3 regions of the Kitasatospora sp. NPDC127111 genome follow, and region 1 is predicted to be linked to each of the others. Evidence: riboswitches for the same ligand, from Rfam matches in the RefSeq annotation. Region 1 holds a riboswitch; each other region holds the start of a gene.
What was found. A riboswitch is a leader RNA that binds a small molecule or an ion and turns the genes downstream of it on or off. The one in region 1 is predicted to bind thiamine pyrophosphate.
Positions count from the first base shown of each region.

Region 1 (7,883 bases):
AGCCAGCCAGCGCACCGGCCAGCGGAGCAGCACGTACAGGCAGACCGCCCAGCCGCTCGCGTGCACCGCCCAGACGCCCGCCATCGTGGGGCCGCCCCACGCGTGGTGGTAGTCGGTGCCCAGGTACCAGATGGGGTAGCCGAAGTTCCGGACCGAGTTGAACAGCGCGTAGCCGACCAGGACGAAGGCCGCGACGTCCAACGGCAGCCCGAACACCGCCCGGCCGAGCACCCGCCCGCCGGTCCAGCCCTGGCCGCCCGCGAGCCGGCCCTGCCAACGGGCTGCGCGACCGGGCTGCCCCGCCAGCGTCAGTGCGGCCGCCGCCAGCCCGACCGGCAGCGCCACGAAGGCGCGGGCGGCGGTGTGCAGGCTCCGGCCGGTGCGACGGTTGACGCGGCGGCGGATCGGGGACATCGACGGGCTCCTCACCCTCGTTCGGCTGATGTCCCCACTCTGCGGCCCGAGTGCCTCCGCAGGCATCGGACCGTGGTGCCGGATCCGACGTCATACCCAGGTAGCACCCCGCGTCGTAGCGACCTCCGCCGTAGCCGCCCCCGCCGTAGCTGCCCCCGTCGCAGGGGGCTCCGTCGGCACCAGGAAGGCCCCGATCGCGCGCCGTTCCCCACCGCTGACATCCGGATCGTTGAGTTCCGCTCAACGTGCCCCGTTCCGAAGGGCGTTGATACGGCATCCCGAATGGCCGATCATGGAACACGTCACCAGGACCACCCTCACCCCGGGAGCCCCCATGACCGCCATACGCGTCAAGGCCTTCGACCACCTCGTCCTCAACGTCCAGGACGTCGAGCGGTCGCTGGAGTTCTACACCGGACTGCTCGGCCTGGCCCCGGTCCGGGTGGACGAGTGGCGGGCCGGGAAGGTCTCCTTCCCGTCGGTCCGGGTCAACGCGGACACCATCATCGACCTGTTCTCCCGCCCGCGCGGCGAGTCCAACGTCGACCACATCTGCCTCACCGTCGAGCCCCTGGACTGGCAGGAGGTCGTCGACTCCGGCGCCTTCACCGTCCTCGACGGCCCCGGCCCCCGCTACGGCGCCCGCGGCACCGGCACCTCGCTCTACGTGGCGGACCCGGACGGCAACACCGTCGAGCTCCGCTGGTACGCCGACGACGTCCGCTGAGGCCGGCCCGGAAACGGCGAGCCGCCGCTCCGGGAGGCTCCGGCCACCCCGAGCGGCGCCGGCGCCCGGAAGGTCCGAGCCGGCCCCGCCACGGCCTGAAGCCGATGTCCGGCTTCCGGGAGTGGCACCGAACGGCGCCGGCCGGGGCACGGGGCCCCGGCCGGTCCGGACTCAGTGCAGCTGGAAGGTGAAGACGAGGTCGGACTGACCCGCGTACGCCCGGCTCAGGTGGAACCCGGCGTCGGACGGCCGGTAGACGCCGTACGTGGTACGGCCCAGCCCGTTCCAGTCACCGACGATCGGCAGGTCGCCCGCGGTGCCGTGATCGGCGGCGGAGACGCTGCCGTCGTCGTGCCGCAGCGCGAAGGTGTTCGAACTCGGCCGGTAGATGCCCATCTGGGTGTGCCCGACGCCGTCCCAGTCACCGACCACCGGGATGTCACCCGGGTTGCCGAAGACCGCGCTGGAGTAGCTGCCGTCGTCGTGCCGCACCGCGAACAGCCCGGTGCTCGGACGGTAGACCGCCAGCTGCGCGTGACCGTTGTGGTCCCACATCCCCGGCACCGGGACGTCCCCCGGGTCACCCATCGTCACGGCCGACACGCCGCCGTCCTCGTGCCGCAGCGCGAAGGTGTTCGACGACGGACGGAAGATGCCGACCTGATCGTGCCCGACGCCGTCCCAGTCCCCGACGACCGGCAGGTCGCCGGCCTGGCCGAGGTCCACCCGGCCGTACTGGCTGGACGGGGTGTTGTTCCAGAGCAGGGTCCAGTGGCCGCCGCGGAAGTACGCCACCGTGCTGGACTTCTGCCCGGCGAGCCAGCGGCCCGCGACCGGGGTGCTCACCGAGATCGTGCCGGCGGTCGACGCCGTCCGGCCGTGGTCGTCGGTCACGGTCTCGGTGACGTTGTACGTCCCGGGCTTCGCGTAGTAGTGCGTGAAGTCGGGTGCGGTGGTGCCGTTCAGGACGGTCGGGGCCGTGCCGTCACCGAAGTCGAAGCGGTAACTCGCCACCGGCCAGGGGCTGGTGGCGCCGTTGTTGGTGACCCGGACGTCCTGGCCGCCCGTCCAGCTCGGCTCCAGCCACAGCACGGGCTTGATCGGCCCGGGCTCGTTGACCACGACCGTGGCGGACGTGGTCCTCGTCAGCCCGAGGCCGTCGGTCGCCGTCAGCTTCGCGGTGTAGGTGCCCGGAGCGTAGTCGTGGCTCACCGGGAAGGCGGGGGCGCTGACCGGGGCGCTGCCGTCGCCGAAGTCCAGCGTGCCGGTCGCGGGGGCCCACGGCGAACTGACGGATCCGTTCAGCTTCACGGTGAGCGGCTTGCCCGCGGTCCCGTCCGGCGACTGGCCCAGCGACACGAACAGCGGGTCCTGCGCCTCGGACGCCCCCCGGTCGTGGTAGCCGCTACCGGTACCGGTGTTGGCCACCAGCGGGTGGTCGACCCGGGGGTTGCCGAACCGGTCGGTGGCGAGTTCCCCGGGCGCGTCGGCGTCGGCCGAGTCGACGGCGGGAGAGTTGTCCTTCCGCAGGTCGTCGCGGGAGGTCACGAGGTCGTGCGACCCCTGCCCGCTGCCCTGCTGGAACTGCGCGAGCGCGGCGTACGACTGGCCCGCCCAAAGGTACGGGGTGCCCGTCGCCGTGGTGACGAGGTTGTAGTCCGCCTTGGTCCCCGCGGCCGAGCCCGCGGACGCGGACAGGTCCGCGTCGGGACCGGCGGTGGTGCAAGGGCCCCACACCGGGTGGGCGCCCTCGTCGAGGTCCAGCACGTTGTTCTCGATCGACGCGCCGCCGGAGGAGCCGGCCAGGTCGATCATCGGGCCGCAGGCGCCCTGGACGGTGTTGCCGGTGATGACCGTGCCCGGCGCGTCGGTGATCGACACCCCCGGACCGGAGCTGTCGCTGACGAGGTCGGCCGTCAGCACGGTGCGGGCCACCCCGGCGTCGACCTGGATGCCGCCCGCGTACGAGGCGGCGACGGCGCTGCGCCGCACGGTGACGTCACTGCTCGCGCCGGTGATCCGCATGCCCGGGTAACGGGCGGCCGGGGTGCCGTCCCAGCCGGAGCTGTAGATCGTCACGTCGTTGACGGTGACCCGGCTGGAGTCGGCCACCAGGACGCCCTCCTTGCCCGAGCGCCCGAACAGACGGTCGATCACCACGTCGTGGACGCCGTTGAGGCTGACGGCGTGGCTGAGCCCGCCGCGGTCACCGAGCACGGTCGCGTCGTGCTCGTCGTCGTACCGCGCCCCGATGAAGGTGATCGGCGCGGACGACGTCCCCGAGCGGGTCAGGTGGAGTTCCTCGTCGTAGTCGCCCCCGGCGATGTGCACGGTCTGACCCGGCTGGACGGAGTTCGTCGCGGCGGCGATCGTGCAGAACGGCGTGCCCTGGCTGCCGGCCGTGCCGGAGGTGTCCGAGCACGCGGCGGACCCCTTGTCGACATAGAGATCGGTGACGGCGGCCTGGGCGGCGGTGGTCGGCGCGAGCGCGCCGGTGATCGACAGGACGAGAGCGGCGGCAGCCGGAATACGTGCTCTACGCACGGAAGTCCCCCAGTGATCGTGCGGATGCCGAATCGGCGGAGCAAACATTCGTGCGATCAACTACCGGCTGTCAAGTCGGTTTCGGCCCTCGTCGGCCCACCTCCCGCCGCCCCCGAACGGCACCGGCCCGCGCTCCCCCCTCCGAAGCGCGGGCCGGTGTCGTGATGCGGCGTCAGTCGGCCAGCGGGAGGTAGACGCGGTTGCCCTGGGCGGCGAACTCCTCGGACTTGGCCCGCATGCCGGCCAGGGCCTCGGCGTCGAACTCGCTCGCCACCGCGCTGGACCCTCCCCCAGCCTCCGGCCGGGAGGTACCCCCACCGTGCTCGTCGCGGATCTTCTGCGAGATCTTCATCGAGCAGAACTTCGGGCCGCACATCGAGCAGAAGTGGGCCGTCTTGGCGGGCTCGGCCGGGAGGGTCTCGTCGTGGAAGTCGCGGGCGGTCTCCGGGTCGAGGGCCAGGTTGAACTGGTCCTCCCAGCGGAACTCGAAGCGGGCGTCGGAGAGGGCGTCGTCCCACTCCTGGGCGCCCGGGTGGCCCTTGGCCAGGTCGGCGGCGTGGGCGGCGATCTTGTAGGTGATCACGCCGGTCTTCACGTCGTCCCGGTTGGGCAGGCCCAGGTGCTCCTTGGGCGTGACGTAGCAGAGCATCGCGGTGCCCCACCAGGCGATCATCGCGGCGCCGATGCCCGAGGTGATGTGGTCGTAGCCGGGCGCGACGTCGGTGGTCAGCGGGCCGAGGGTGTAGAACGGCGCCTCGTCGCAGATCTCCTTCTGGAGATCCATGTTCTCCTTGATCTTGTGCATCGGGACGTGGCCCGGGCCCTCGATCATCACCTGGACGTCGCGCTCGCGGGCGATCCGGCCCAGCTCGCCCAGCGTCTGCAGCTCGGCGAACTGCGCCTCGTCGTTGGCGTCGGCGATCGAGCCCGGGCGCAGGCCGTCGCCGAGCGAGAAGGTGACGTCGTAGCTCGCGAGGATGTCGCAGAGCTCCTCGAAGTTGGTGTAGAGGAAGTTCTCCCGGTGGTGCGCCAGGCACCAGGCGGCCATGATCGAGCCGCCGCGCGAGACGATGCCGGTCTTGCGGCGGGCGGTCATCGGCACGTACCGCAGCAGCACGCCGGCGTGCACGGTCATGTAGTCGACGCCCTGCTCGCACTGCTCGATGACGGTGTCGCGGTAGACGTCCCAGCTGAGGTCCTCGGCCTTGCCGTCGACCTTCTCCAGCGCCTGGTAGAGCGGCACGGTGCCGATCGGCACGGGGGAGTTGCGCAGGATCCACTCGCGGGTGGTGTGGATGTTGCGGCCGGTGGAGAGGTCCATGACGGTGTCGGCGCCCCAGCGGGTGGCCCAGGTCATCTTCTCCACCTCCTCCTCGATCGAGGAGGTGACGGCGGAGTTGCCGATGTTGGCGTTGATCTTCACCAGGAAGTTGGTGCCGATGACGGCCGGCTCCACCTCGGGGTGGTTCACGTTGACCGGGATGACCGCGCGGCCGCGGGCCACCTCGGAACGGACGAACTCCGGTGCCAGGCCCTCGCGCAGCGCCACGAACTCCATCTCCGGCGTCACGATGCCGCGCTTGGCGTACGCGAGCTGGGTGACGGCGGCACCGTCGCGGCCGCGCAGCGGGCGGCGCGGGCGGCCGGGGAAGACGGCGTCGAGGTTGCGCAGGTTCCCGCCGCGCGGCGAGGTGTGCTTGATCCCGTCGTCCTCGGGGCGGGCCTCGCGGCCGTCGTACTCCTCGACGTCGCCGCGCTGGCGGATCCAGGCGTCCCGCAGCGGCGGCAGGCCGCGCCGGACGTCGGGCTGGTACGCCGGGTCGGTGTACGGGCCCGAGGTGTCGTACAGCGGGACGGTCTTCCCGTTGGTGAGCACGACCTCGCGGTACGGCACCCGCAGGTCGGGGCGGGAGCCGTCGCGGTAGGCCTTGCGCCAGGCCGGGGTGGGGTAGCCGGTGCCCGCGCTGCTGACGGCGGAGTTCTGGGCAGACTGCGGCTGTGCGTCGAACGTGGTCATCGGACCCTCTACTCCCTACGCCGGCATTACCCGGTCAGGTTCCTGCGGTCGACGCAGCGTTCGGCACGTCCGGCGACGTCCCGGTCAGCGTCCTCTCAGCCCGGTGCTCCGAGCTCCCGTGTCCGCAGGCGGTGTTGCCTGCGCAAGACGTCCAACACCGTAGCGACCGAATCGCCGCTGGTCCAGAGGGGGTCCACGGACGGGGATTCCGGCGGCCGCCGCACCGCCGGCCGCGGGGCGGGCACACTGGCAGTCGGACCGGCCGGGCGGACGGCCGGCGGCGTGACGAGGGAGGGCCGAGTGGTCGGGAGCACCGGGCGGGTCAGCGGAGCGGTGGGGGCGGGGCTGGTCGGCGAGGTGATGGTGCACGTCCCGGAGCGCCAGGGGACGGAGGCGTTCCTCGCCTACCTGGCCGTGCCGGGCGACCGGCTGCCGGTGGGGACGCCGGTGGTGGTGGTCGAGTACCAGCCGCCGCGCACCGTCTACGTGGCGCCGATCCTGCCGTAAGGGGCCGTGACGATGTTGTGACAGGTCGTCATGTCAGCTCCCTTTTCTTCGGGTTGCCCCGGCCGGACAATCCGAATCGGCGCATCTCATGTGCCGGAAGGGGGAGTTGAACCATGCTGTACGTCATCGTCGGGGCGGCCGTCGCGGTGCTGCTGGTGGGTGTCACGCTCTTCAAACTCATGTGGCGGGTGGCGGAGCCCAACGAGGCCCTGATCATCTCCGGTTCCAAGCACCGCACCGAGGGGGTCGGCGAGGGGCTGGGATTCCGGATCGTCACCGGGCGCGGGACCTTCGTCACGCCGGGCCTGCAGGGCGTCCGCCGGCTCTCGCTGGACCTCAACGAGGCCGAGCTGAACGTCGAGTGCGTCACCACGCAGGGCATCCCGGTGCGGGTCAAGGGCGTGGTGATCTTCAAGGTCGGCGACGACCACGTCTCGATCGCCAATGCCGCGCGGCGCTTCCTCGACCAGCAGAAGCTGATCAGCCAGCGCGTGCACAACGTCTTCGCCGGCCACCTGCGGTCGATCGTCGGCGGGCTCACCGTCGAGGACATGATCCGCGACCGCGAGCGGCTCACCGGGGAGACCAGGGCCGCCTCCGGGCTGGAGATGGAGAAGCTCGGTCTGATCATCGACACCCTGCAGATCCAGGAGATCATCGACCCGACGGGCTACATCAAGAACCTCGCCATCCCGCACGCCGCCGCCGTGCAGCGGGACGCCCGGATCGCCCAGGCCGAGGCGGACCGGATGGCCACCGAGGCGGAGCAGGAGGCCGCCGCCCGCAAGGCCGAGGCGACCCGCAACAGCGCGATCCAGCAGTCCGCGTACCAGGCCGAGCGGGACACCGCCAACGCCCGGGCCGAACAGGCGGGCCCGCTCGCGCAGGCCGCCGCCCGGCAGGAGGTCGTCGTCCAGGAGACCAAGGTCGCCGAGCTGGAGGCGCGCCGCAAGGAGCAGCAGCTGCAGATCGACATCCGCAAGCCGGCGGACGCCAAGGCGTACGAGACCCGCACCCGGGCCGAGGCCGAGCGCGACGCCCGGATCTCCGCCGCGCAGGCGCAGGCCCGGGAGACCGAGCTGCGGGCGGCGGCCGAGGCCAGCCAGGTCAGGATCGCGGCCGAGGCCGAGGCCGACGCCACCAAGCTGCGCGGGCTGGCGGCCGCCGAGGCGACCAAGGCCACCGGTCAGGCGGAGGCCGCGGCCACCGAGGCCCGCGGTCTGGCGGACGCCGCGACCGCCCGGGCGATCGGGCTCGCCAAGGCGGAGGGGCTCAAGGCCAGGGCCGCGGCCCTCACGGCGAACCCGGACGCCGTGGTGGCCCAGGAACTGGCCGAGAAGTGGCCGGACATCGTGCTGGCCGCGGCGGAGTCCTTCGGCAACGTCGAGCACATGGTGCTGCTCAACGGGGCCGAGGGCGTGGGGGACCTCTTCACCAAGGCGCTCACCATGGGCGGGACCGGGCTCGGGCTGGCCCGGCAGCTGCTCACCACCTTGCAGGGGCCGGCGCAGCCCGCCGGGGCGGCCGCGGTGGAGCCGGCCGCCGCGGTGCCGGTCCAGCAGGCGCAGGCCCGGAAGACGCCGGTCCAGCAGGTGCCGGTCGAGGAGTGAACGCGCAGTAGCGGCCGCCCGGTTGGGTAGCCCGTCGCGCCCACCTGAGTACCCGTACTCAGGT
Region 1 covers NZ_JBHXTG010000085.1:24,347-32,229, reverse strand. The annotation lists gene ACFVHB_RS34670 (hypothetical protein) at 1-414, opposite strand, end outside; gene ACFVHB_RS34665 (VOC family protein) at 749-1,141, shown strand; gene ACFVHB_RS34660 (PKD domain-containing protein) at 1,313-3,685, opposite strand; gene thiC (phosphomethylpyrimidine synthase ThiC) at 3,858-5,702, opposite strand; TPP riboswitch at 5,713-5,824, opposite strand; gene ACFVHB_RS34650 (hypothetical protein) at 6,003-6,209, shown strand; gene ACFVHB_RS34645 (flotillin family protein) at 6,323-7,819, shown strand.

Region 2 (7,883 bases), on a different contig from region 1:
GGCGGTGACCACGTCCAGCGACAGCAGGTTGTCGCAGCTCAGACCCAGGCCGCGGGCCAGGTGGCCGAAGCCGCCGCCCAGGGTCAGCCCGGCGATGCCGGTGGTCGAGATGATCCCCCCGGTCACCCCGAGCCCGAAGGCGTACCCGGCGGCGTTGAGGTCGCCCCACGTCACGCCGCCGTCGCAGCGGGCGGTCCGTCGCTCGGGATCGATCCGGACCCCGTGCAGGCCGGCGAAGTCGATCACCAGGCCGCCGTCGCAGGTGCCGAAGCCGGGCGCGCTGTGGGCACCGCCGCGGACGGCGAGCTCCAGCCCGTTCTCCCGCGCGTAGTCGACCGAGGCCATCACGTCCCCGGCGTTGGCCACCCTGACGACCACGGCCGGGCGGCGGTCCACCATGGCGTTGTAGACCCGGCGGGCCTCCTCGTACCCCTCGTCCGCGGGGGTGATCACCGTGCCCCGCACGCGCTCCCGCAGATCGTCGACGGTCGGTCCGCCCATGGCGACCACATCCTCGGGTACCGGCCGCCGCGCAGCCCCGTCCGGAGGTCCCGGCGCCGCAGCCCTTCCGGCAGCGGCCGGCGGGGCCGGGCAGGCCTGCTTCCACGCTACGCCGGGCGCCCAGAACCCGCAGGGGGAGCGGAAGTTGACCGCCGGGGCGGGGCGGGGCGGGGGCGGGGCGGCTAGGGGCTAGAGGAAGGGGAAGGTGACCGTCACCACGGTGCGCTGCGGGCGGCGCTCCCCGGCGGCGGGCGACTGGCCGGTGGCCTTGCCGTTGCCGAACAGGTTCACGCCGCTGCTCTGCATCGCGAAGCCGGCCGCCTGCAGCGTCCTCGCCGCCTCCTCCTTGGACATCCCGGTCACGTCCGGCACCGGCACCATGCCCTTGCTGACCACCAGCGAGACCGGCGTGTTCTCGGGCAGCTGCTGGCCGGCCGCCGGCGAGCTGCTGATCACCGCGCCCTCCGGGACGGTGTCGCTGTACGTCTCGGTGACGCCGCCGCGCGCCAGCTGGGCGCCGGTCAGCGCCGCGGCGGCCTGGTCGGCCGGCTTCCCGGCCAGCTCCGGCACGGGGATCCGCTTCGGGCCCCGGGAGACGGTGACGCCGACCGCGTCGCTCTTGCGGGCGCGGGCGCCGACCCCCGGGTCGGTCGAGATCACCTGGCCGGCCGGGACGGTCTCGCTGTACACCTCGGTGAACTTCCCGTGCATGCCCGCGCCGTCCAGGATCCGCTGCGCCTCGGCGCGGTCCTTGCCGAGCACGCTCGGCACGTTCGTGTACAGCGCGCCGGAGAGCGCGTACGTGGCGCCGCCGACCAGCAGCACCAGGGCCGCCAGGACGGAGGCCCAGATCAGCGGCTTGCGGGGGACGCGGGCCAGCCGGCCGGGCTGCCGGGTGCGCACCGGCGTCGGCTCGTCGTACGGGCGCGGCTCGGCGAGCAGCTGCTCCATCACCTCCGGCGGGACGTCCAGCACGCTGGTCCGCTCGACCGGCGGCGCGGCGGGCGCGGGGCCCGGCCGGTCGGCCGCCTCGGCGACGACCGCGGGCCGGATGACCGAGGTCGGCTCACTGGTCGGGTACTGCGGGCTGGGCCGGGTGGAGGCGGGCGGCTCGGCGTCCAACTGGGCCGGGGTGAGCTCGCGGCGCACCCGCTGGAGGGCGGCCAGCAGCTCGACCGCGTCGTACGGGCGGCCCCGCGGGTCGCGCGCGCAGGCGCCGGCCACTATCGCGTCCAGCTCGGGGGCGACGGCGGGGGCGACGAGCGAGGGGGCGGGGACGTTCTCGTGCAGGTGCTTGTACATGACCTGGACGGGGTTGTCGCCGGTGTGCGGGCGGCGGCCGGTCAGCATCTCGTACAGCAGGATGCCGGCCGCGTAGACGTCGACGCGCTGGTCGGTGGGGGCGTCGGGGAGGATCTGCTCGGGGGCCAGGTAGGAGACGGTGCCCATCACGGTGCCGCCGGTGGCGGTGGTCGTGGTGGTGGGGGCACCGTCGGCGGCGTTCAGCAGCCGGACCAGCCCGAAGTCGGCGACCTTGACCAGGCCGCCCTCGGTGATCAGCACGTTCTCCGGCTTGACGTCCCGGTGGACGAGGCCGGCCCGGTGGGCGGCGCCGAGCGCGGCGAGCACCGGCTCCAGGACGTCCAGCGCGGCGCGGACGGACAGCGCGCCGCGGTCGCGCAGCAGGTCGCGCAGGGTGCGGCCGGGCACGTACTCCATGGCGAGGAAAACGTTTCCGCCGTCCGCGCCCTGGTCGAAGACGTTGACCACGTTGGGGTGGGTGAGCCGGGCGACCGCCTTGGCCTCGCGGATGAAGCGGGCGGTGAAGCCTTCGTCGCCGGCGAGGTCGGGGTGCATCACCTTCAGCGCGACGACCCGGTCGAGCCGGGTGTCGGTGCCGCGGTAGACGGTGGACATGCCGCCGGCCGCGATGCGCTGCTCGACCCGGTACCGGCCGTCGAGCAGGGTTCCGATCAGCGGGTCGTGCAATGCCATGTCCACCCGGGGGATTCTAGTGGCGGGGCGGCGTGCGGTCCCGCCCCCGGGTGGCGCGCCGGGGGCTTCGTGGCCGGGCTGTGACAAGGGGCCCGGTCGTCGGTCGTGGGGGTCGGCCGGGCCGCCCGGTGCCCCGCGGCGGAAGCGGCAGTGGGGGCCCCGGGCGGCGGTGGCGCCCCGTCAGAACGCCGGGTGCTCGCGGGTGTCGAGGTCGGCCAGGCCGGCCATCGCCGAGGAGGCCTCGGCGTGGAAGCGGCGCGGGATCCGGCCGGCCCGGTGGGCGAGCCGGCCGGCCTCGGCGGCGTGCCGCATCGCCTCGGCCATCAGCACCGGGTCCTGGGCGCGGGTCACCGCGGAGGCGAGCATGACGGCGGCGCAGCCCAGCTCCATCGCCAGCGCGACGTCCGAGGCGGTGCCGGCGCCCGCGTCCAGGATCACCGGGACGTTCGCGCTCTCCACGATCAGCTGGAAGTTGTGCGGGTTGCGGATGCCCAGGCCGGAGCCGATCGGCGAGCCCAGCGGCATGATCGCCGCGCAGCCGACGTCCTCGAGCTTCCGGGCCAGGACCGGGTCGTCGTTGGTGTACGGGAGCACGGTGAAGCCGTCGTCGACCAGCGTCTCGGCGGCGTCCAGCAGCTCGATCGGGTCCGGCAGCAGGGTCCGCTCGTCCGCGATGACCTCCAGCTTCACCCAGTCGGTGCCGAGCGCCTCGCGGGCCAGCCGGGCGGTCAGCACCGCTTCGCCGGCGGTGAAGCAGCCGGCCGTGTTGGGCAGGACGCGGATCCCGTTGCGGGTCAGCACGTCCAGGACGGAGCCCTGGGTGGTGGCGTTCACCCGGCGCATCGCCACCGTGGTCAGCTCGGTGCCGGAGACCCGCAGCGCCTGCTCCAGGACCTCCAGGCTGGGGGCACCCCCGGTGCCCATGATCAGCCGCGAGCCGAAGGTGGTGCCGGCGATGGAGAGGACGTCGTCGGCCATGGTCAGCCCCCCTGCACGGCGGTGAGGATCTCGACCCGGTCGCCCGCCGAGAGCTGCGTGACCGGCCACGAACTCCTCGGCACCACGGCCTCGTTGAGCGCGGCGGCGACGCCCGTGTTGGCCCGGCTCAGAGTGGCCACCACCTCGGCGAGGGTGGTGGCGGCGGGCACCAGGCGGGGCTCGCCGTTGACGGTGAGGGGGATGTCGCTCATGCGGGGACCTTCGTGGCGAAGCGAGTGGGGGAGAACGGTGCGGCCAGCTCCGGCGTGGTGCCGGTGGCCAGGTGTTCGGCGATCAGGTCGGCGGTCACCGGGGTGAGCAGCACGCCGTTGCGGTAGTGCCCGGTGGCGGCGACCAGGCCGGGCAGGGCCGTCGGCCCGAGCAGCGGCGCGTTGTCCGGCGAGCCCGGGCGCAGCCCGGCGGAGGTCTCCACCAGCGGCAGCTCGGTGATGCCGGGGACCAGCTCGTGGGCGTCGCGCAGCAGCTCGTACACCCCGCCGGCGGTGACCGTGGTGTCGTAGCCCTGCTCCTCGCTGGTCGCGCCGATCACCAGCTCGCCGTCCTCGCGCGGCACCAGGTAGAGGTGCTGGCCGCGGACCACCGCCCGGACGTTGCGGGACAGGAACGGCCGGTACGCCTCGGGGATCCGCAGCCGCAGGATCTGGCCCTTCACCGGGCGGATCGCCGGCAGCACGCCGTCGGGCAGGCCGGGCAGCCGGTGGCTCTCCGGGCCGGCCGCGAGCACGACCCGGCCGGCGGTCACGCTCTCGCCGGTGCCGAGCCGGACGCCGACCGCGCGGCCGTCCTCGACCAGCAGCTCGACCGCCTCGGTCCGCCGGACGACCACGCCGGCGGCCTGGCCGGCCAGCAGCAGCGCCGTCAGCAGCCGGCGACCGTCCACCTGGTGGTCGTCCGCCACGTGCAGGCCGCCGCGGACGCCGGGGGCGAGCATCGGCTCCAGCTTGCGGGCCTCGCGGCCGGTCAGCCAGGTCGAGTCGAGGCCGAGCCGCAGGTGGAAGGCGTGCAACTCGCGCAGCTCCGCCCGGTCGTCGGAGTCGAGCGCGACGGCGAGCGTGCCGCACCGGCGGTAACCGGTGTCCTGGCCGCCGCTGGCCTCGGTGAGCTCGGCGGCGAAGGCGGCGTAGCGCTCGTTGGAGGCCATCCCGAGGCGGAGCAACGGCTCTTCGCCGTACTGGAGTTCGGTGACCGGGGCGAGCATGCCGGCCGCGACCCGGGCGGCGCCGCCACCGGGGGTGGGGTCGACCACGACGACGTCCCCCAGCCCGCGCTGCGCCGCGCGCCAGGCGACGGCGAGGCCGATCACGCCTCCGCCGATCACCAGCACGTCCGCGTGGCCACCTGGTGCCAAGCGTGTCAAAGCTGCTTCTCCCTTCGCCGGTATGACCCGGATCAGGTTCGGACGGTCGCAGGCCGTGTCAGCCCGCCTCTCAGCCCGGTACGCCGGGCTCCCGTGATGGTGCCCCCACCTTAACTCCGGGCCTCGTCCCCGCTGAAGGCGCGTACGAGGGGTGGGACGGGAGGGGGCGGGCGTGTCCGGTGGTGGGCTGGGTGGGGGGTGGGTGGGGCGTTCGCGCCGATGAGGGCACGTACGAGGGGTGGGACGGGAGGGGGCGGGGGTGCCCGGTGGGGTGGTGCGCGGTGGGGCTTGTGGGCGGCGGGCGGGTCGGGGCCGAGCGGGCGCTCAGCCGGTGGACGCCGGGGCCGGGCCCGGTGGGGGCGCCAGTACAGTGACCGCGTGGCAGAGCTGAGCGGGACGGATCAGGTGGTCGTGGTCGGGGCCGGGCTGGCCGGGGCGCAGTGCGCGTCGGGGCTGCGCCGGGGCGGCTGGCGGGGGCGGATCGTGCTGGTGGGCGAGGAGCCCCACGCGCCGTACGACCGGCCGCCGCTCTCCAAGGAGGTGCTGCTCGGCAAGACCGACACCACCACCCTGGACATCGACTTCCCCCACCTGGGCGTCGAGCTGCTCACCGGCCGCCGCGCCACCGGCCTCACCCCGGGCGTGCTGCACACCGACGGCGGCGACCTCCCGTACGGCGCCCTGGTGATCGCCACCGGTGCCGCCCCGCGCGTCCTGCCCGGTGCCGAGCGCGCGCACCTGCTGCACACCCTGGACGACGCGCTGGCCCTGCGCCCGCTGCTCCGCCCGGGTCTGCGCCTGGTGCTGGTCGGCGCGGGCTGGATCGGCGCCGAGGTGGCCACCGCGGCCCGCGCGGCCGGGTGCGAGGTGACCGTCGTCGAGGCCGGCCCGGCGCCCGTCCCCGGTGCGCTGCCGACCGAGGTCGGCCGGGCGATGGCCGCCTGGTACGCCGAGGCCGGGGTCGAGCTGCGCTGCGACGCCGCGGTCGCGGCCGTCGAGCCCGGCGCGGTGCTGCTCGCGGACGGCTCGCACCTGCCGGCCGACGAGGTGGTGGTCGGCATCGGCGCCCGCCCGGCGACCGACTGGCTGGCCGGCTCCGGCGTCGAGCTGGACGCGGCCGGCGCCGTCCTGGTGGATGAGCGGCTGCGCACCAGCCTGCCGGGCGTCTGGGCGGCCGGGGACTGCGCGAGCTACCCGTCCGCCCGAACCGGCACCCGGCTGACCGTCCAGCACTGGGACCACGCGCTGCAGTCCGGCGGCGCGGCGGCGGCCGCGGTGCTCGGCGCGGACGTGCCGTACGACCCGGTGCCGTACTTCTGGTCGGAGCAGTTCGGCCGGATGGTCCAGTACGCCGGGCGGCACGGCGAGGGTGACGAGTCGGTGTGGCGCGGCTCGCCGGCGGACCCGTCCTGGGCGGTGCTCTGGCTGCGCGACGGGGTGCTGCGCGCCCTGCTCACGGTGGACCGCCCGCGCGACCTCACCCAGGGCCGCCGGCTGATCGAGCGCGGGACGCCGCTGGACCGGGCCCGGGCGGCGGACCCTGCGGTGCCGCTGAAGGCGGCCGTCGCGGGGTAGCCGGAGCCGCCCCGGCGGCCGGTTGGTGCGCGGCGGGCCGCGGAGGTGGCAGTCTGGTGGCGTGAGTGAGATCGAAAGCAAGATTGAAGCCCTGGTCCCCGAGTGGATGTACCTGCCCGACATCTCGGAGCGGTGGGGTCTGGTGGTCACCGAGGTCCGCAACCTGGTCAAGAAGGGCGACCTGATCGCCGTCCGCCGCGGCCCCAACAAGTCGCTGCAGGTCCCGGCGGCGTTCATCGACGAGACCGGCCCGGTCAAGCACCTGGTCGGCCTGCTGACCGTGCTGCGCGACAGCGGTTTCAGCGACGAGGAGATCCTCGAGTGGATGTTCACCGAGGACCCGTCGCTGCCCGGCACCCCCGTCCAGGCGCTCTGGGAGAACCGCGCGACCGAGGTCAAGCGCCGCGCCCAGGCGATGGCCCTGTGACTGGCCCTGGGACCGGCCCGGTGACCGGCGCCGCCGCTGCCGGCGGGGCGGGCCCGCGGGCCCGGCTCGCCGACGCCCGGCTCTACCTCTGCACCGACGCCCGCCGCGAGCGGGGCGACCTCGCCGAGTTCCTCGACGCGGCCCTGTCCGGCGGGGTGGACATCGTCCAGCTGCGCGACAAGGGCCTGGAGGCCAAGCAGGAGCTCGCGGCGCTGGAGGTCTTCGCCGACGCCTGCCGCCGGCACGGCAAGCTGCTGTCGGTCAACGACCGCGCCGACGTCGCGCACGCCGCCCGCCCCGACGTGCTGCACCTCGGGCAGGACGACCTGCCGGTGCCGGCCGCCCGGGCGATCCTCGGCGAGGACGTGCTGATCGGCCGTTCCTGCCACGCCGAGTCCGAGGTGGACGCGGCGGTCGCCGAGCCCGGCGTGGACTACTTCTGCACCGGCCCGGTCTGGCCCACCCCGACCAAGCCGGGCCGCCACGCGCCCGGCCTCGGCCTGGTCGAGTACGCGGCGAAGCAGGCCACCGACCGCCCGTGGTTCGCCATCGGCGGCATCGACCTGGGCAACCTGGACGAGGTGCTGGCGGCCGGCGCCCGGCGCGTCGTGGTGGTCCGGGCCATCACCGCGGCGGAGGACCCGCGGGCGGCCGCCGCCGCGCTCGCCGCACGGCTGCGGCGGGCCTGACCCGGCACGGGGCCGCCGCCGGCCCGGGTACTCAGTACTTGCGGACGGTGGCGGCCTCGGCCAGCGCCAGCAGGACCGTGCGGGCCCGCTCGTCGGCGAGCGGCGCCGCCGCCAGCGCTGCCAGCGACTGCCGCATCAGCTCCTCGATCCGCTGCTCCACGCGCTCGGGCGCGCCGCTGCGCTCCACCAGCGCGCGCAGCCGGGAGACCTCCTCGGGCGCGAGGTCCGGGGCGCCGAGCCGCTCGTCCAGGTGGCGGGCGTCGGCGGCGGAGAGCCCGCGCATCGCGTGCGCGACCAGCAGGGTCCGCTTGCCCTCGCGCAGGTCGTCCCCGGCCGGCTT
Region 2 covers NZ_JBHXTG010000013.1:11,859-19,741, forward strand. The annotation lists gene ACFVHB_RS11225 (FAD-binding oxidoreductase) at 1-501, opposite strand, end outside; gene pknB (Stk1 family PASTA domain-containing Ser/Thr kinase) at 691-2,496, opposite strand; gene ACFVHB_RS11235 (thiazole synthase) at 2,677-3,474, opposite strand; gene thiS (sulfur carrier protein ThiS) at 3,477-3,686, opposite strand; gene thiO (glycine oxidase ThiO) at 3,683-4,852, opposite strand; TPP riboswitch at 4,845-4,957, opposite strand; gene ACFVHB_RS11250 (NAD(P)/FAD-dependent oxidoreductase) at 5,231-6,427, shown strand; gene ACFVHB_RS11255 (Rv2175c family DNA-binding protein) at 6,489-6,854, shown strand; gene thiE (thiamine phosphate synthase) at 6,875-7,543, shown strand; gene ACFVHB_RS11265 (polyprenyl synthetase family protein) at 7,575-7,883, opposite strand, start outside.
Region 2: it holds a riboswitch for thiamine pyrophosphate, as region 1 does, so the genes downstream of both, thiO (glycine oxidase ThiO) here and thiC (phosphomethylpyrimidine synthase ThiC) in region 1, are expected to answer to the same signal.

Region 3 (7,883 bases), on a different contig from region 1:
CCGTCCGGCCGCCGCGCGTTCCCGGCCGTGGGCCTGCGCGGTCACCCGCCGCCCGCCACCTCTGCCCGCACTCTGCCCGGCGTCCGGACGACCGGCAAGTACGCCGCTCCGGCCACCGGGCCGGGGACGGCCGGAGGCGGGCGAGGCGGGCGGGGACGGCCGGAGCGGTCGGAGGCGGTCGGAGGGTGAGGGTGCGGCCCGGCCGGCCGGTGAGCACGCGTGGGGGCACGGCCGGAACGGGCCGCGGCGCGGCCGGTCAGGCCCGGCGGAGGGCCGCCGACGCCAGCGCGGCGAGGCCCGCCGCCCCCGTGGCCAGTGCGCAGAGCGCCGTCGGCCAACCGGCGCCGGCCGCGTCCGCGAGCACGCCGAGCAGGCCGGTCGACAGCACCAGGGCCGCACTCTGCACCAGCGTCAACAGCGCCTGCACCCGTGAGAGGTGGCCCTCCGGCGCGCCGCCCAGGACCAGCGGCCCGAGGTGGCAGGCGAAGAGCCCCGAACCGACCCCGACCACCACCCCGCCCGCGACCGCCGGCTCCACCCCGGGCGCCCAGGCCAGGACCGCGATGCCCGCCGACGCCGTGCAGAGCCCGGCCGCCGCCCCGGCCCCGGCCCGCCGCAGCGCGCCCCGCCAGGACACCAGCCCCGCCACCAGCAGCACCCCGGCCCCCTGTCCGCCGACCACCAGACCCGCGGCTCCGGCCCCCCAGCCGTGCGTCCGGGCGAGCAGCGGCACCAGCAGCGAGACCACCGGCAGCAGGGCCCCGGCGGCGGCGCCGGTGAGCAGCAGCGCCGCCCGCAGCAGCGGGTCGGCCAGGGCCAGCCGGACTCCGGCGGCCGCCTCGCGCAGCAGCCCCGGGGAGTCCGCGGACCGGGCCGCCTCGCGTTCCGCCGGCGGCCGGACCCGCAGCAGCACCAACAGGACGAGTCCGAAGCTCACCGCGTCCGCCAGCGCCGCCCCGGCCAGCCCGCCCACCGCGACCAGGGCACCACCCAGCGGCGCGCCGAGCAGCGCGGCGACCTGGCCGCCCGCCTGCCGCAGGGCGAGCGCCCGGGGCAGCTGCCGGGTGCCCACCAGGCGGCGCGGCATCGAGCCGCTCGCCGGGAGGTAGAACGCGTCCACCGTGCCGATCACGGCGGCCGCCGCGACCAGCAGGTGGAGCGGGGTGCCCGGGCCGGACGCGACGGCCGCCAGCGCGAGCGTGCCGACCAGCATCACCGCGTCCCCGGCGAGCATCACCCGGCGGGCGCCGAACCGGTCCGCCACCGCGCCACCCAGCAGCACCAGGGCGGTCCTGGGCAGCGTGATCGCGGTCAGCACCAGGCCCGCCGCGCCCCCGCCGTGGGCGGACGCGGCCCAGCCCAGCGCGAAGTGGAGCGCGGCGTCGCCCAGCAGCCCGGCCTGGGTGCCGCCCAGCCAGAGCAGGTACCGGCCGGGGAGCCCGGCCCGCACCCGCGCGGTGGCCGGTTCGGGCCGTGCGGGCGCGGGCCCGGCGGGCGCGGGCCCGGCGGGCGCGGGCCCGGCGACCGGGCCGCCGGTGACCGGGCTCCCCGGCATCGCGCTCTCGGACACCGGGCTCCCGGACACCGGGCTCCCGGACGTCGGGCTCCCGGGCACCGGGCTCCCGGACGTCGGGCTCCCGGACGTCGGACTTTCGGAGGTCGTCGCCATGCCCGCCGACCGTAGGACCCTCGACCTGGTCGAGGGCAAACCGCCGCCCGGCGCGGACCGCCCCCGACTACGCGCGGACCACCGGCTCCTGAAGCTCGGTCACCCAGTCCGCCTGGTCCTCCGGGCACTCCAGGTACAGCTCCCGGGCGTACCCGGCCGAGCGGTAGCCGTTCTCGGCGATGAAGCGGGCCAGCGTCTGGAAGGCCCCCACCGTGTCGTCCATCGACCCGCGGTGCACGATGGTCGCCGCCTCCGCGAGCTCCGGCAGGTCGACCACCTCGAAGCCCCGGTCCTCGCCCCCGGTCACCGCCGCCCCGACCGGGACGGCCGCCCGGATCAGCACCGCGCCGTCCCCGTCCGGCACGTCCTCGTACCGCGCCACCGACGGACCGGTCCCCGCCACCCCCGCGTCCGCCAGCCGGCGGCAGAGCTCGTCGAACAGCGGGCCGATCACCGGTCCGATGTCCTCCGGCTCGTAGCTCGCCGCGACGGCCGTCAGCTCCGCCGCCCGGACCGCCGGCACCCGCTTCACCACGACCTCGTGCACAGCCATGGATCCCTCGCTCTCGATCGTCCGGAGCCTCGCCTCGACCCGGGCCAGCCGTCGGGCGTCCGCCGCCATCGCCGCGGCGAGTTCGGCCCGCCGCAGCCGCAGCATCCCGCGCAGCTCGGCCGCGTCCACCCGCTCGTCCAGCACGGCCAGCACCTGCTGCAGCGTGAAGCCGAGGTCCTTGAGGGCGATGACGCGGTTGAGCCGGGCGAGTTGGGCCGCCTCGTAGGAGCGGTAGCCGCTGACCGGGTCGACGCGGGCCGGGCGCAGCAGCCCGATCGCGTCGTAGTGGCGCAGCATCCGGACCGACACCCGGCCGTGCTTGGCGAAGTCTCCGATGTTGAACATGACGCCTCCAGTGCAGACCCTCACACCGTGTCATGGTCAAGCACCGACCCGGACGCCCGCCCACCGCCGCTCAGTCGGTCACGTCGAACCCCCGCCGCTGCCCCAGCTCCCGCAGGCTGCGCTGCCCGGGGATGCCGTTGGCGTCCTGGCCGGTGTAGCCGAGGCTGCGCTGGAACGCCGCGTACGCCTGCACCGTGCGGCTGCCGAGCGAGCCGTCCACCCAGCGCTGCTCCAGGAACCCCTCGTCGGCCAGCGCCTGTTCGACGATCCGGACCTCGCCGCCGTAGGTCTGGTGCCCCTGCTCGGCGCCGGGGTCGGTCCGGGCCGCCGCCACGACGTGGGCCAGCGAGACCCGCCGCGGCGAGGGCAGCCGGCCGAGCAGCCGGCGCAGCGAGTCCTCGCCCGGCACCCCGTCCGCCGCGGCGCCCGAGTAGCCCAGCGAGCGCTGGTACTCCTGGTAGTTGAGGGTGTCGGCGTCCCGCCAGTCCTCGTCCGGGCCGGTCGTGTAGTGCGAGCCGTGGCCGGACGCCACCAGCGCCTCGCCCACCTCGCGGACCTGCGGCCCGTGCGCGCCGTAGCCGTACTCCAGCCCGTTGATGGTCACCCGGTACCGGGCGGGCGGGGCGTCCGGGGGCGGCGGCGGCAGCGGGGTGCCCGTCCCGTTCGCGCCCGCGGCGATGCGGGGCAGCACGACCTCGTGGAACTGCCGCACCCGCGCGTCGCCCGGGCAGGCGGTGCCGCCGTCCGACCAGTCCGGGAAGAGCCGGTGGTAGCCGAAGCCCGGGTCCTCGGCCGTGCGGCACACCCGCAGCGGGATGCCGTGCTGCCGGTGCAGCCACACCCCGAGCGCGACCAGCGCGGCGAGCTGCGCGTCCGTCCACGGGTCGGTGTGCTGGTCGTTGCTGGCCGACTCGACGCTCACCGCCCCCGTCCCGTCCGGCCTGCGGTTGGCCCGCATGTTGGCGTCCGCCCGGGTCCGCGTGCCGATGAACTGGCCCACGTGCCCGTCGTACCCCACCCCGAAGTGCGACTCGAGGTTGGTCGAGTCCCGCCAGTACTCGTACATCCGCCGCGGCGTCCACGGCGCCGCGATGCTGTGGAAGATCACCTGCGTCGGCACGATCGCCGGCTGCTCGTCCGACTCGGGCTGAAGCTCCAACTTCTCAGCGCCGGGGTACCAGGCCATCCGTCTCTCCTCGCCGGGCCCGGGGCGGTCCGCCCCTCACTCCCGGCAAACGGGACCCACGGCCCCGCACGAGGACACCCCCGCCCCAAACCCCCCGTTCAGGTGAAACCGGACACCCGCACCCCCGCCCGAAAACACCGAGGGCGGGCACCGGCGTCTCGCCGATACCCGCCCTGAGCAGGTGGTTCTTCTCCTACCAGCGGAGAGCGTGGGATTCGAACCCACGGTACGGGGTCACCGCACGACAGTTTTCAAGACTGTTCCCTTAGGCCGCTCGGGCAGCTCTCCAGGCGGAGGTCAGCCTAACGGGTCCGGCGGGGTTCGGTGCACAGGGTTTCGCCGGGGTGGGGGTCAGTTGTCGCCGACGCGCTCGGCGAGGGTGACCTTGGTGGTGAAGGTCTGGCCGTTGCGGGTGTACTCGACGTCGACGGTCTCGCCGGGCTTGTGCGTCCAGATCTTGCTGACCAGGGCCGGGCCGTTCTCGATCGGGCTGCCGCCGAGCTTGGTGATGACGTCGCCGGGCTTGAGGCCGGCCTTGTCGGCGGCGCCGCCGGGGGTGACGGCCGGGGTGCCCTGGATGTCGCGGGTCTGGATCTGCGCGCCGTCGCCCTTGTAGTCGTCGTTGCGGAGCACGTCGAGCTTGGCGTAGACCGGCTTGCCGGTCTTGATCAGGGTCTCGGCGACCCACTTGGCCTGGTTGATCGGGATGGCGAAGCCCAGGCCGATGCTGCCGGCCCGGCCGGTGCTGGAGGTGTTGGACTGGATCGCGGAGTTGATGCCCATCACCGCGCCGCTGGAGTCCAGCAGCGGTCCGCCGGAGTTGCCGGGGTTGATGGAGGCGTCGGTCTGCAGGGCGTTCATGTACGAGGACTGGGCGCCGGTCTCGTCGCCGGAGGCGACCGGGCGGTCCTTGGCGCTGATGATGCCGGTGGTGACGGTGGACTCCAGGCCGTACGGGGCACCGATGGCGATGGTGGAGTCGCCGACGTTGACCTTGTCGGAGTCGGCCAGCGGAAGGGGCGTCAGCTTGCCCTTCGGCGGGCTGTCGAGCTTGACCACGGCGACGTCGTAGCCCTCGGCGCGGCCGAGCACGGAGGCGCCGTAGGAGGTGCCGTCGGCGAACTTGACGGTCAGTTTGCCGCCGTTGGAGGCGGGGGCGACGACGTGGTTGTTGGTGAGGATGTGGCCCTCGGTGTCGAAGACGAAGCCGGTGCCGGTGCCGGACTCGCCGTTGCCCTGCGCCTTGATGGTGACGACGCTGGGCAGCGCCTTCTGCGCGATGCCGGCGACGGAGCCGGGCGCGGGCTCGTTCTTCCCCGGGCTGTTGGCCTGGACGGTGGTGCTCCTGTGGTCGTCCGAGGCGGAGACGCTGCTGCCGTTGCGGTCGCCGACGGCGACGCCGACCGCGCCGCCGGCCACACCGGCGACCAGGGCGACGGCCGCGACCAGGGCGATCAGGCCGCCGCGCTTCTTGCGCGGGCCGGCGGGCTCGGGGCTGCCGGGGTACTCGGCCGGGTAGCCGAGCGGGCCGCCGGGGTAGCCCGGGCCGCCGGGGGTGCCGGCGCCGCCGGAGGTGGCGTCGTGCACGCCCCAGCCGCCGAGCGGCTGGCCGGCGCCGAACGGGTGGTGCGGGCCGGGCGCACCGGGGGCGGGCGGGGCGCCGTACGGGTCGTGCGGAGCGGCGGCGACCGGGGCGGCCGGCATGGGGACGCCGGCGGCCGGGGTGGCGTACGGGTTGCCGGCCGGAGCGGGCGGCAGGACCGGCGGCGGGGCGTCGAGGTACCCGGTGCCGGCAGGGGCGGGAGCCGGGGCCGCGGGAGCCGCGGCCGGGGCCGCGGGAGCGGCCGGAGCCGGGGCGGCCGGGGCGGCGGGCTCGGGAGCGCTCACCTTGCTGAACGCCAGCGTCGGGTTGGACCGGCCCTCGGCCGGGGTCGCGGCCGGAGCCGGGGCACCCGCCGCGGCCTCGGTCAGCGGGTAGTCGGCCTCGGGCGCCGCTGCGGGGACGGGACGGTCGGACGCGGACTGCGCCGGACCGTCAGGAGCGGGACCCACCACCCCCTGGCCGCCGGAGGGCTGCTCCCCCTGCGGCCCGGTGGACCCAACCTCGCGCTCGGTGCTCACGGACGACCTCCATAGCTGACAGGACCAACCACCATAGTTTTTCGCACACTCGATTCGATTGCCGTAAGGACCCTTCTGAAGAACTCATAAGAATCCTTAGCCCGGTCCAACAGCACCCCCTGCGAAGCTCCCGCGGCGCCCTTCTCGGGGCCCCTCCACCGGGCCTGCGCCGGACCCCGACCCGGGCCTGCGCCGGGCCTCGACCCGGCCCTCCGCCGGACCCCCGCGACGTCCCGCGATGCGGACCGCCGGGCGGCTGGCCTTGGCGTTCACCTCCGCGCCGGTTAGCCTGTCGCTCCAAACTGACACGCGGGAGCTTGGACCCACCAGGCTGAGAGTGCGCCGGTCGACCGTACGCCACGGGATCCGTGGACGGATCGTCGAGGGGGCGCTGACCGCCGGAACCTGTCCGGGTAATGCCGGCGTAGGGAGTATCGGCCATGCCGTCTGCTTCGCCATCCTCTTCTTCGGGCGCGCCCGCGTCCAAGGATTTCTCCGAGTCGTCCGCGACCGTTCACTCCGACGCCGCCGCGGCCGCGCCCGGTTCCCCGGCCACCGCCGTCCTGGACCGGCCGGAGCGGGACGGACGGGTCGAGGCGCCGCTCGTCCTGGACACCGAACCGCCGCGCACCCTGCGGTTCCGGGACCACTTCGCGCTCTGGATGAACCTCGGCGTCAGCCTGATCGGCTTCACCACCGCCGCCACCGTGCTGGGCGCGCCGGGCACCGAGCTGTCGCTGGCCGCCGCGATCACCGCGATCGTGGCCGGCACCGCGGTCGGCACCGCGATGCTCGGCGTGGCCGCGCTGATCGGGGCGCGCACCGGCGCGCCGGCGATGGCGAACCTGCGCGGGCTGTTCGGCACCCGGCTCTCGTACGTCCCGACCGTGCTGAACATCGTCCAGTGCCTCGGCTGGGGCGTGTACGAGCTGCTGGTCATCGCGATGGGCGCGCAGACCGTCGCGCACACCGAGGGCTACCGCTGGGTGTTCGTCGTGCTGGCGGGTGCGGTGACCACCGCGCTGACCATCTGGCCGCTGGGCGCGATCGCGGTGCTGCGCCGCTTCGTCGCCGCGGCGGTCGCGGTCGCGATGGTGTACTTCACCGTCCAGCTGGGCCGCCACGGCGTGCCGGACCCGGGCGCGGGCAACTGGCACGGCTTCCTGAAGGCCACCGACGCGATGATCGCCGTCTCGATCTCCTTCGTGCCGCTGGCCGCCGACTACACCCGGCACTCGCGCACCCCGCGCGCCGCGTTCTGGGGCAGCTTCTCCGGCTACACGCTCGCCCAGGTGTGGTGCTACGTGCTCGGCCTGTTCGCGCTGCTGCAGGCGGACGGCGACGCCGCGAAGATCTTCGACTCGTTCCTGGGCGTCTCGGCCGGCTGGCTGTTCCTGCTGGTCCTGGTGCTGCGCGAGACCGACCAGTCCTTCGCCAACGTGTACTCGACCGCGATGTCGGTCCACAACCTGCTGCCGAAGGTGGACCGGCGGGTGCTGACCGGCGGGACCGGCCTGCTGATCACCGTGCTGGCGCTGCAGATCACCGAGTTCACCGACTCCTACTACGCCTTCCTGGGCCTGATCGGCTCGGTCTTCGTGCCGATGTTCGCGGTGCTGGCGGTGGACTACTTCCTCGGCGCCGGGCGGCGCGGCTGGAACCTCGCCGACGACGCGCCCTCCCGCTGGCTGATGCTGCTGCCGTGGGCGCTCGGCTTCGCGGTCTACCAGCTGATCGCGCCGACCGCGATCGCCGGCTGGTGGACGGACTTCTGGACGGGGGCCCAGGAGGCGCTGCACTTCACCCCGCAGGAGTGGACCTCGGCCTCGCTCCTCGGCTTCCTGGTGCCCGCCCTGGCCACCTGGGCGCTCACCCCGCTGACCCGGCGGCGGCCGGCCGCCGCCTGACCGGACCGGACCGGAACCACCGGGCGGGAACCACCGGACCGGAGGAACCGAACCGGAGGAACCGGACGAACGAGCGAAGGCGGCCCCGCAGGTTGGGGCCGC
Region 3 covers NZ_JBHXTG010000046.1:61,584-69,466, reverse strand. The annotation lists gene ACFVHB_RS25420 (MFS transporter) at 257-1,570, opposite strand; gene ACFVHB_RS25415 (MerR family transcriptional regulator) at 1,737-2,567, opposite strand; gene ACFVHB_RS25410 (peptidoglycan-binding protein) at 2,638-3,753, opposite strand; tRNA gene ACFVHB_RS25405 (tRNA-Ser) at 3,954-4,041, opposite strand; gene ACFVHB_RS25400 (S1C family serine protease) at 4,105-5,874, opposite strand; TPP riboswitch at 6,174-6,322, shown strand; gene ACFVHB_RS25395 (purine-cytosine permease family protein) at 6,315-7,781, shown strand.
Region 3: it holds a riboswitch for thiamine pyrophosphate, as region 1 does, so the genes downstream of both, ACFVHB_RS25395 (purine-cytosine permease family protein) here and thiC (phosphomethylpyrimidine synthase ThiC) in region 1, are expected to answer to the same signal.